Regions from separate parts of the Pseudoduganella sp. genome, predicted to be linked through region 1. Evidence: predicted binding sites of a transcription regulator. Region 1 holds the regulator's gene; the other holds the start of a gene.

Region 1 (5,850 bases):
CATATCGCCCGGCTGCAGGCCGGAGGTCATCTTGTCCAGGTCGGTCCAGCCGGTCGGCACGCCGGTGATTTCGGAGCTCGAATCGCGCGAATACAGCTCGTCGATGCGCTCCACCACCTGGGTCAGCAGCGGCTGCACCGGCAGCCAGCCCGCCGCGCCACGGGCGCCGGCTTCGGCGATGGCGAAGATCTTCGCCTCGGCCTCGTCCAGGATCTGCTTGACTTCCTTGCCCTGCGGGTTGAAGGCGTTGCCCGACACCTCGTCGGCCACGGTGATCAGCTTGCGCAGCACGCCGCGGTCGCGCACGATTTCCGCGTAACGGCGGATATTCGCGGCCGAGGGCGTGTTCTGCGCCATGGCGTTCAGGTAGGCCATGCCGCCCACCTCTTCCGCCTTGCCCAGCATGTTCAGCGCCTCCGACACGGTCACCACGTCGGCCGGCTTGCCCGAGTTAATCAGGCGGATCATCTGCTCGAAGATGATGCGGTGGTCGTAGCGGTAAAAGTCCTCCGCCCGCATGAAGTCCGCAATACGGTCCCACGCCGCGTTATCGCGCAACAAACCACCGATAACAGATTGCTCTGCCTCGATCGAGTGCGGCGGGATGCGGAGGGAATCGACTTGTGGGTCGGACTGGGGTGCGGCGTTCATGGCGCGCATTATACCTGCTTCGGCAGGGTCGGAATAATCCCTGGAAATAAAAAAAGCCGGGAGAACCCGGCTTTTTTGCTGTATTTACGACGCTGATTAAGCAGCTTCGCCAACCACAGCCACGGTCACTTCAGCCACCACGTCGGTGTGCAGGGACACGGCCACTGGGAACTCGCCCACGGTCTTCAGCGGACCGGTTGGCAGGCGCACAGCAGCTTTTTCCACTGCGAAGCCGGCTTTGGTCAGGGCTTCAGCGATGTCGAAGTTGGTCACGGAACCGAACAGGCGGCCGTCAACGCCGGCTTTCTGCGATACGGTCACGGTCATGCCGTTCAGCTTTTCGCCTTGGGCTTGGGCAGCGGCCAGCTTGGCGGCAGCAGCTTTTTCCAGTTCGGCGCGCTTGGCTTCGAATTCAGCCACGGCAGCAGCGGTAGCGCGGCGTGCCAGTTTCTGAGGGATCAGGAAGTTACGGGCGTAGCCGTCTTTCACTTTCACCACGTCGCCCAGGTTGCCGACGTTGATAACTTTTTCCAGCAGGATGATTTGCATAGTTTTCTCCAGGTACTTAGATCTGAGCCGCTAATTAAGCGTGGTGCAGATCGGTGTATGGCAGCAGGGCCAGGTAGCGGGCGCGCTTGATCGCGGTGTCAACTTGGCGCTGGTAGTGCGCCTTGGTGCCGGTCAGGCGTGCTGGCATGATCTTGCCGTTTTCCTGGATGAAATCTTTCAGGGTATCTACGTCTTTGTAGTCCACTTGCTCAACGCCAGCGGCGGTGAAGCGGCAGAACTTCTTGCGCTTGAACAGAGGGTTTTGTTGCTTGCGCTTTTCTTTCAGCTTGAGCTTGTTTTTGTCGAACTTTTTACCGAATGCCATTTTTGGCTCCTGTATCTAAAAAAGTGCGCTGTTTAGACAGCACGAAAATCAATGATGTGAAACACCAGGGTTCTGCTATTGCGGTTCTTCTTGGCCAGGAAACCGGTGAATTCGTACAAACCGCCGAGGCGCGCCTGACTGAATCGTCTTGAAAGCTCGCCTGCCGCAACGGCAGGGATTTCAAACTCGGTCAATCGGGCGATACCTGCCTCTGTCTGCTGCGAACTGTGCTGCAAGCTTGCATTCACAATCGGCAGGCCGGCCGGGGTGTAACGTATTTCATCCCGTTCGGCGATCAGGGCGGTAACCCGGAGCTGGTTGTACAGACCGTCTCCTGTTCAGGAATCAGGCCGCTGCAGGAGCTGCTGGGGCTTCGGCGCGATGGCTCTTGGCCGCGTCTTCACGCTGAACCGACTTCATCATCGGGGAAGGAGCGGTTTCCGCTTTCTTCATCTTGACGGTCAGGTGACGCAGCACGGCATCATTGAATTTGAATGCGGTTTCCAGTTCGACCAGGGTCTCGTTGTCGCACTCGATGTTCATGCAGATGTAGTGTGCCTTGGCCAGTTTCTGGATCGAGTAAGCCATTTGACGGCGGCCCCAATCTTCTACGCGGTGCACGTTACCGCCGCGCGAGGTCACGCTGGCTTTGTAACGTTCGATCATCGCGGGCACTTGCTCGCTTTGGTCCGGGTGGACGATAAATACGATTTCGTAGTGACGCATTAATAACTCCCTTAAGGACTGTGAATATAGCCCACCCCGGCGTCAAGACGGGTGTGGGAAGAGGTAAGCCCGCAAATATAGCAGGTTTTGCCGGCCAGCTCAAGCTTTACTGACGCCGCGCAAACCGCCGCGCCGCCGCCGCTGGCATGCTAAGCCATGGACCACCCCGACCGCGCCTGGAAACTGCTTCTGCAGCGCCACCTGCCCACGGTGCTGGCGCGCCTGTTCCCGGCGCTCCACGCCCTGATCGACTGGGGCGAACAATATTACCTTCCAGACAAGTGCCTGCTGCCCCGGAGCGCCGACAGCCACAGCGGCGAACGCGAGCCCGACTTCGTGGCCATTGTGACGCTGCGCGACGGCAGCCAGGCATGCCTGCATTGTGAAATCCAATGCTCCCGGCAGGCACGATTCCCCGCGCGCGTGGCGCAATACCATGCGCGCCTGGTCGACCGCTTCGGCATGCCGGTCATCAGCCTCGCCATCCTGGGCGACCCCAGCCCGGGCTGGCGGCCCTACTCGAGCGACGACCATTGCGGCATGGCGTTCCAGTTCCAGATTGCGAAGTTGCTCGACTATCGCGCCGCGCTCAGCGATTTGCGCCGCACGTTCGATCCGGTATCGATCGCCATCGCCGCACACCTGATTGCCCTGGCGACCCGCCGCAACCCAGGCCGGCGCTGCGCCGACAAGCTCCAATTGATGCTTCCCCTGTATGCCTTGCGGGGAAAATTAAAGGAACTTACCGAGATACAGGAGGTCTTAGACTGGTTGTTGCCGCTACCGCCCGCCTGGCAAAGGAGATTCACCATGGACGTCGATAACTTTCTTGAAGACCACAAGAAGTGGGATAAAAACAGCCTCAACTACGCAATTGCCGAACACTTCATCCAGCAAGGTATCAAACAAGGTATCGAGCAAGGCATCGAGCAAGGCATGAAGCATGGCTTCCCGAAAGGTGAAGCGATGGGCAAAGCCAAGGGCGAAGCCATAGGATTGGCAAAAGGCCAGGCGCAGACCCTCAAACTTCAGCTGGAAGTGAAATTCGGCCCGCCCGGCAAGAACGTGCTGCGCGCCATTGATCGCGCCAACGCCGCCCAGCTCGAGCGCCTGGCAATCGCTTTGCTCGACGCGGAATCGGCCGCCGAAGCCTTACGCGCCGCGGGCCTGCGCGTCTGATGCCCCTGCCGCATCGGCCAGCCCCGGGTGCCGGGCCGAGCGCAAAATGCCCACCAGGAACCCAAGCCCGGCCGCGAACCAGACCACCGACGCCACCACATCAAACGCCAGCAAGCGATCCGGGAATTTGTACAAATAAGGCAACACCAGCAAGCCGCGCAGCAGGCACACCGCCGCCACCGTCCCCTGCACCATCTGCGCGAACGGCAGCCAGCGCAGGTAGCCGGCACCGGCCAGCCCGTACAGCGCACAGACCAGCATCAGCAAGCCGATCACCAGCGCGCCCGCCGGCGCCAGCAAGCCGCCGGCCTGGGCCGACGCCACGACTTTGGGCGGCGCCTGCAGGAAGGCATACCAGTCAGGCCCCAGCAATGGCGCCACAAAATGGATCAAGGCGCCGAACAAACAGATCCCCGCCGCCAGCAAGAAAGCACACCGTCCCATCCCGCCCTCCATTGGTTGTCGAATCGACATTAAGCCGAAATTTTTCTGCGTGTGCAACAAATTGCTTGCAATTCGTTTCATACTGTACAAAAATACAGACTGTCTATATTCACAGTTCACCATAGCGCCATGATCAAGCTCACAGCACGCCAAGAAGAAATCCTCAACCTGATCAAGGATGCGATCGAAAACACCGGCTTCCCGCCGACCCGCGCCGAGATTGCGGCAGAGCTGGGCTTCAAATCGGCCAATGCGGCCGAGGAGCACCTGAAAGCGCTGCAGCGCAAGGGCGCGATTGAAATCACCGCCGGCACCTCGCGCGGTATCCGCCTGACCGGCAATTTCGGCGGCACCGCCACCGGCACCGGCGCCGCCAGCGCGCCGGCCCCGCGCGCCAAGGTCGAATTCGACGACATGCCGGCGGTCCCCGCCGGCATGCTGGTCAGCCTGCCCCTGATTGGCCGCGTCGCCGCCGGTTCGCCCATCCTGGCCCAGGAAAACCTGGAAACCACCTACAGCGTCGACCCCAACCTGTTCTCCGCCAAACCGGACTTCCTGCTGAAAGTGCGCGGCGAATCGATGCGCGACATCGGCATCATGGACGGCGACCTGCTGGCCGTGAAAAAGACCGATACCGCCCGCAACGGCCAGGTCGTGGTCGCCCGCATCGGCAACGACGTCACCGTGAAGACCTACCGCAAGACCGGCAGCACCATCGAACTGCTGCCGGAAAACCCCGACTTCAAGGTCATCACCGTCACCCCGGAAGACGACTTCGCCCTGGAAGGCCTGGCCGTCGGCCTGATGCGGACCTGGCACTGATGCTGACGCTGTACGGCAGCGCCGAATCCGGCCACACCTACAAGGTGCGGCTGATGCTCGAAGTGGCAGCGCTGCCGTACGACTACCAGGAGATCGATTTACGCCTCGAGCGCGCCGCGCGCCCGGAACCCTTCCGCAGCCTCGCCCGCTATGGCGAAGTGCCCCTGCTGGTGCATGACGGCCAGCCCTACGTCCAATCGAACGCCATCCTCCTGCACCTGGCGCAGCACACGCAAGCCTTTGGCGCGGAAACGCCGCAGCGCCTGGCGCGCAGCCGCGAATGGCTGTTCTGGGAAGCCAACCGCATCGGCACCTCCCTGCCCCACCTGCGCTTCGGCCAGCGCTTCGACCCGCAAGGCTACCCGCCCGGCGTGCTGGAATGGATGCGCGCCCGCTTCACGGCCGACATCGCCCGCCTCGATGACGAGCTGGCCGACGGCCGCGCCTTCCTGCTGGGCGATGCGCCCAGCGTGGCCGACTTCGCGCTATGCGGCTACATGTTCTGGCCGGAACAGGCCAGCGTCAGCTACCCGCCGCACGTGGCGGCATGGCTCGAGCGCATCCGCAGCTTGCCGGGCTGGCGCCATCCTTACGACATGCCCGGCGTGGTGCCGTTTTAACCCTCCCGCCCCTGGCTTTTTGCAGCCCGTCGCCATCGCCTGCGGCGCGCACGGCCCCGAAAACCGCTGTGGAAAAAGCGCTACGCTAAACCCGCAGCCTGTTCCGCGATTCCTGCATTTCGTCGCAGGCATGTTCCCCGCATGGCTGCTTGCAACATAAAGTTACACAACATACCGATAACACCCACGGGGAGACCAGATGTTCAAACCTTTATGCATCGCCGCGGCGCTGCTGGCAGCGCAGTCCGCGTCCGCTTTCGACCAGCAGGCCAACCACTACCGCCTCAGCATCGACAAGGATGCGCGGCGCGCCCACGTCGAAGCCGACGTCTGGGTCGAGGGCCGCGAGCTCGTGCTGTTCAACGTCATGCCGATTCCGCAGTTGAAGAACGGCCAGGCCGACCTGATCGAAAAGCTGGCCGTGCGCGATATGGCCGGCAACGCCGTCCAGCTGCATGACAAAGGCGAAGGCGAATATGAGGTCGATGGCGACCGCCGCCTGCGCCTGTCCTACGACATCCGCCTGGAGCACGA
Region 2 (5,850 bases), on a different contig from region 1:
CAGGCTTTCTTTGACTTCGGCCAGCATCTCGCCGCCGATGCCGTGGTGCTGCAGCTCGGCGACGATGCGGCTGTTGCCGTAGCGTGCCGCGCGGCGGTGTACCAGGTTCTCGGAGAAGCGTTCTTCCGAGAGCCATTTGTTTTGTTCGAGGAAGTTCAGCAGGGCTTCGACGTCGTCGCCCTCTTCCGCGTGGCGTTGCAGCTTGCGGGCGAGTTCGAGGCGGGAGTGCTCGCGCTGGCTCAATAGGCGCAGGGCGCGGGCTTTCAGGGTGGGTTTGGGGAGGGGCATTTTTTAAAACCCGGTAAACCAGGGTACGACCCAAGGGTCGGACCCTGGGTGTGCCGGAGCCGGTGGTCGTGGGGTAGATGGGGTCTGACCCTTGGGTCTGACCCTTGGGTCAGACCCCGCTTTACCGGGTCTTAGTCGACCGCACGCAGCTTCGGCGCTTCTTCGCCATCGTCAGTCACGGCAGGCAGCTCGCGCACGCCCAGTGCCGCGCGCACCTTGTTCTCAATTTCGCGCGCCAGGGCTGGGCGCTCTTTGAGGAAGGTACGGGCATTGTCCTTGCCCTGGCCGATACGGTCGCCGCCGTAGCTGTACCAGGAACCCGACTTCTCGACGATCTTGGCTTCCACGCCCAGGTCGATGATTTCGCCTTCGCGCGAGGTGCCTTCGCCATACAGGATGTCGAAGTGGGCTTCCTTGAACGGCGGCGCGATCTTGTTCTTGACGACCTTGACCTTGGTCTCGTTGCCAATCACCTCGTCGCCCGACTTGATGGAACCGGTACGGCGGATGTCCAGGCGCACCGAGGCGTAGAACTTCAGCGCGTTACCGCCGGTGGTGGTTTCCGGCGAACCGAACATCACGCCGATCTTCATACGGATCTGGTTGATGAAGATGACCAGGGTGTTGGTGCGGTTGATGGTGCCGGTCAGCTTGCGCAGCGCCTGCGACATCAGGCGCGCCTGCAGGCCTGGCAGGGAGTCGCCCATATCGCCTTCGATCTCGGCTTTCGGGGTCAGCGCGGCGACCGAGTCGACCACGATCAGGTCCACGGAACCGGAGCGCACCAGCGCATCGCAGATTTCCAGGGCCTGCTCGCCGGTGTCCGGCTGCGAGATCAGCAGCTCGTGCAGGTTGACGCCCAGTTTCTGGGCATACACCACGTCCAGCGCGTGTTCGGCGTCGATGAAGGCGCAGGTGCCGCCCATTTTCTGCATTTCCGCGATGGCTTGCAGGGTCAGGGTGGTTTTACCGGACGATTCAGGACCGTAGATTTCCACCACGCGGCCGCGTGGCAGGCCGCCCACGCCGAGCGCAATATCCAGGCCCAGGGAGCCGGTGGAGACAGTCTGCACTTCCTCGATCGGGGCGGATGCGTCCATGCGCATCACGGAGCCTTTGCCAAACTGCTTTTCAATCTGGGCCAGCGCCGCGGCCAGGGCCTTGGCTTTTTCCGATGCAGGTACTGCTGCTTTTTTGTCGTCCATGATGTTCTCTCGCGCTAAATAAGTTGGGTCACTACGGTGTACAGGCGGTACTGTATAAACAAACAGTGTTTTTGGCAACCCCTTTTTTGAAATCTTTGCGAAAGATCAAAGGCGGAGTACATTAGCCCTATGCGTATCCTATTAGCCGAAGATGACAGCGTCCTCGCGGACGGCCTGACGCGCTCGCTGCGCCAGTCCGGCTATGCGATCGATTGCGTAAAAAACGGGCAGGAGGCCGACACCGCCCTCTCGACCCAGGAATTCGACCTGCTGATCCTGGACCTGGGCCTGCCCAAGCTGTCCGGGCTGGAAGTGCTGCGGCGCCTGCGCGCGCGCAGCTCGCTGCTGCCGGTGCTGATCCTGACGGCTGCCGATTCGGTCGAGCAGCGGGTCAACGGCCTCGACCTGGGGGCCGACGATTATATGGCCAAGCCCTTTGCCCTGTCCGAACTGGAAGCACGGGTGCGCGCCCTGACCCGGCGCGGCCAGGGCGGCGGCTCCACCGTGGTCAAGCACGGCCCGCTGACTTACGACCAGGTGGGGCGCAGCGCCTATATCAATGAGCAGATGCTGGACCTGTCGGCGCGCGAACTGGGCTTGCTGGAAATCCTGCTGGCGCGCACCGGGCGCCTGGTCTCCAAGGAGCAGCTGGTGGACCACCTGTGCGAATGGGGCGAGGAAGTCAGCAACAATGCCATCGAGGTCTATGTGCATCGCCTGCGCAAGAAGATCGAAGTGGGCGGCATCCGCATCGCCACCGTGCGCGGCCTCGGCTACTGCCTCGAAAAATTCAACCCGCCGCCCGCGCCGGCTGCCAAGTGAACGGCGAGCAGCCAGCCGCCGACTGGGAGTACGCCCCGGCCGCCGAGGAACAGGAAATCCAGCATTCGCTGTTCGGCGAAATCCTGGACTGGATGCTGGCTCCCCTGCTGCTGCTGTGGCCCATGAGCATTGCCATCACCTACCTGGTGGCCAAATCGATCGCCAACCAGCCGTTCGACCATGCGCTGGAAGACACCGTCACGGTGCTGACGCAGCAGGTGCGCGAAGTGGGCGGCACCATCCCGCGCCTGCCGGCCGCCGCGCGCGACATCTTGCGCGCCGACGACGTGGACAACATCTATTACCAGATCAGCAGCCCGGCCGGCAGCCACGTGGACGGCGACCGTGACCTGCCGCACCCGAAAGTGGAGCCGGAGTCGGACAACTACCGCGCCGGCACGGTGGCCTTCCACAACGCCACCCTGCACGGCACGCCGATCCGCCTGGCCTATACCTGGGTCAACCTGCAGGAGGACAAGGCGCAGCCGCCGCGCCTGGCCCTGGTGCAGGTGGGCGAGACGCTGGAAAAGCGCGCCAAGCTGGCCAATGAAATCATCAAGGGCGTGATCCTGCCGCAGTTCATCATACTGCCGATCGTGCTGGCCCTGGTCTGGTTCGCCCTGTCGCGCGGGCTGCTGCCGCTGCGCGAACTGCAGGAGCGCATCCGCGCCCGGCCGTCGGACGACCTGAGCCCGATCCCGCCGCGCCAGGTGCCGGAGGAAATCACGCCGCTGGTGAAGTCGCTCAATGAAATGCTGGAGCGCCTCAAGCTGTCGATCGATTCGCAAAAGCGCTTCATCGCCGACGCCGCGCACCAGATGAAAACCCCGCTGGCCGGCATGCGCACGCAGTCGGAGCTGGCGCTGCGCCAGACCGACCAGGCCGAGGTGCACCGCTCGCTGGAGCAGCTGGCCAAGTCGTCCGAGGCTGCCACGCGCCTGGTCAACCAGCTGCTGGCGCTGGCGCGCGCCGAGAACCAGCCGCAGGCCGGCACCGCCATGCAGCCGCTGGAGCTGGACCTGCTGGCGCGCGACACGGTGCACGACTGGGTGCAGGCCTCGTTCAGCGCCGGCATCGACCTGGGCTACGAGCCGGCGCGCGAGGAGGTGCCGATTGCCGGCAATGCGCTGATGCTGCGCGAAATGCTGTCCAACCTGATCGACAACGCCTTGCGCTACACGCCGCGCGGCGGCGCGGTGACGGTGCGCGTGCGGCGCAGCGCCCAGCACGGCCTGCTGGAGGTGGAGGACAACGGCCCCGGCATCCCGCCGGCCGAACGCGGCCACGTTTTCGAGCGCTTCTACCGCATCCTGGGCAGCAATACCGAGGGCTCCGGCCTGGGCCTGCCCATCGTGCGCGAGGTGGCGCAGCAGCACGGCGCGGAAGTCGACCTGTTCGCCAACCCGCGCAGCACCGATCCCAAATACCCGGGCTGCCTGTTCCGCGTCAGCTTCCCGCTGCGCGTGGAGCCGCCGCCCGCCGACGACGAGGTACCGCATTTTGGATAAGCTCGAACGCCACTGGCGCCGCGTGCGCCGCATGACGGGCTGGCTGCTGGCCGGCTGGCTGCTGGCGACGTTCTGCATCATCTTCTTCGCGCGCGAGCTGAGCGGACTGTCCGTGTTCGGCTGGCCGCTCTCGTTCTACCTGGCGGCGCAGGGCGCCTCGCTGATCTACCTGGCCATCATCGGCTTTTATGCCTGGCGCATGAACGGGCTCGAGCGGCGCTACCGCAGCGAAACACGGCGCGGGGACGAAGCATGAAGACACCCTTCTTCCAGAAGCTGTCGCGCTACTACCTGATCTTCACCGCCTGTTTCGGCGCCTTCCTGCTGGCGCTGGCCATGCTGGAAAAGGAGGGCATGCCGCGCCTGTGGATCGGCTACATGTTCATGTTCGCCACCATCGTGCTGTACGCCGCGATCGGCGTGATCAGCCGCACGTCCAACGTGGCCGAATACTATGTGGCCGGGCGGCGCGTGCCGTCGCTGTTCAACGGCATGGCCACCGCCGCCGACTGGATTTCGGCCGCCAGCTTCATCTCGCTGGCGGGCGGTCTGTACCTGCACGGCTTCGACGGCCTGGCCTACATCATGGGCTGGACCGGCGGCTATTGCCTGGTGGCGCTGCTGATCGGCCCCTACCTGCGCAAGTTCGGGCAGTACACGATCCCCGACTTCTTCGCGGCGCGCTACGGCGGCAACTTCGAGGGCCGCGCGGTGCGGCTGATGGCGGTCAGCGCCACCATCATCATCTCCTTCACCTATGTGGTGGCGCAGATCTATGCGGTGGGCCTGATCGCCTCGCGCTTCACCGGAGTCGATTTCTCGGTCGGCATCTTCCTCGGCCTGGCCTCAATCCTGGTGTGCTCCTTCCTGGGCGGCATGCGCGCCATTACCTGGACCCAGGTGGCGCAATACATCATCATCCTGGTGGCCTTCCTGATGCCGGCCATGTGGCTGGCGGTCAAGCACGGCGGCAATCCGGTGCCGCAAGTCGCCTACGGCAAGCTGCTGCCCCAGCTCAGCGCGCGCGAAGCGCAGCTGGCGCACGACGAGAAGGAGGCCGAGGTGCGCGAGGTATTCATGCAGCGCGCCGAGGACTTCGGCGTGCGCCTGCACGGCCTGCCGTTCTCCTGGGATTCGGGACGGCAGGAGGCGCAGCACAACCTGGACGTGGTCAAGCAGCGCAACGGCTCGCTGCTGGAGATCCGCGCCGCTGAACGGGCGCTGGCCGACTATCCGAAATCGGTGGAAGAAGCGGCGGCCGTCTGGAGCGCGCAGCGGAATGCCAACCTGGCGCGGGCGCGGGCGCCGGTCAAGCATGCCGAGCCCTTCCCCGGCGCCAGCCGCGAGCAATCGGACCAGAAGCGCAACAACTTCCTGGCGCTGGTGTTCTGCCTGATGGTGGGGACCGCCGCGCTGCCGCACATCCTGATGCGCTCCTACACCACGCCCTCGGTGCGGGAAACGCGGGTCTCGGTGTTCTGGACCCTGTTCTTCATCCTGCTGGTGTACCTGACCATCCCCGCGCTGGCGGTGCTGGTGAAGTACGATATCTACAGCTCCCTGGTGGGCAGCGACTTCTCGCACCTGCCGACCTGGGTCTCCTACTGGGCCAATGTGGACAAGGCCAGCCCGCTGCTGTCGATCAGCGACATCAACGGCGACGGCATCGTGCAGCTGGCGGAAATCATGATCGAGGGCGATGTGCTGGTGCTGGCCACGCCGGAAATCGCCGGCCTGCCGTATGTGGTCTCCGGCCTGGTCGCGGCGGGCGGCCTGGCGGCGGCGCTGTCCACCGCCGACGGCCTGCTGCTGGCCATTTCCAACGCCCTGTCGCACGACGTGTACTACAAGATCGTCGATCCCAGCGCCTCGACCCAGAAGCGGGTGACGATCTCCAAGCTGCTGCTGCTGGCGGTGGCATTCATCGCCGCCTACGCCGCGTCGACCAAGCCGGGCGACATCCTGTCGCTGGTGGGGGCTGCCTTCTCGCTGGCCGCCTCCACCCTGTTCCCGGCCCTGGTGGCGGG

Evidence for each region. Region 1 encodes LexA, which represses DNA repair genes until DNA is damaged. Its sites were predicted from a motif close to ACTGTATNNNNATACAGT; they were not measured.
Region 2: the regulator LexA is predicted to act here: its motif matches at 1,543-1,560, upstream of recA (recombinase RecA).

Annotation. Positions count from the first base shown of each region.
Region 1 is NZ_JAYSCO010000015.1:22,701-28,550, forward strand. It holds gene ACE3TQ_RS09595 (replicative DNA helicase) at 1-651, opposite strand, end outside; gene rplI (50S ribosomal protein L9) at 748-1,200, opposite strand; gene rpsR (30S ribosomal protein S18) at 1,235-1,525, opposite strand; gene priB (primosomal replication protein N) at 1,558-1,851, opposite strand; gene rpsF (30S ribosomal protein S6) at 1,871-2,251, opposite strand; gene ACE3TQ_RS09620 (hypothetical protein) at 2,408-3,430, shown strand; gene ACE3TQ_RS09625 (hypothetical protein) at 3,404-3,874, opposite strand; gene lexA (transcriptional repressor LexA) at 4,004-4,696, shown strand; gene ACE3TQ_RS09635 (glutathione S-transferase family protein) at 4,696-5,316, shown strand; gene ACE3TQ_RS09640 (hypothetical protein) at 5,516-5,850, shown strand, end outside.
Region 2 is NZ_JAYSCO010000002.1:1,608-7,457, forward strand. It holds gene recX (recombination regulator RecX) at 1-288, opposite strand, end outside; gene recA (recombinase RecA) at 420-1,493, opposite strand; gene ACE3TQ_RS01000 (response regulator) at 1,623-2,315, shown strand; gene ACE3TQ_RS01005 (sensor histidine kinase N-terminal domain-containing protein) at 2,312-3,823, shown strand; gene ACE3TQ_RS01010 (DUF4212 domain-containing protein) at 3,816-4,079, shown strand; gene ACE3TQ_RS01015 (sodium:solute symporter family protein) at 4,076-5,850, shown strand, end outside.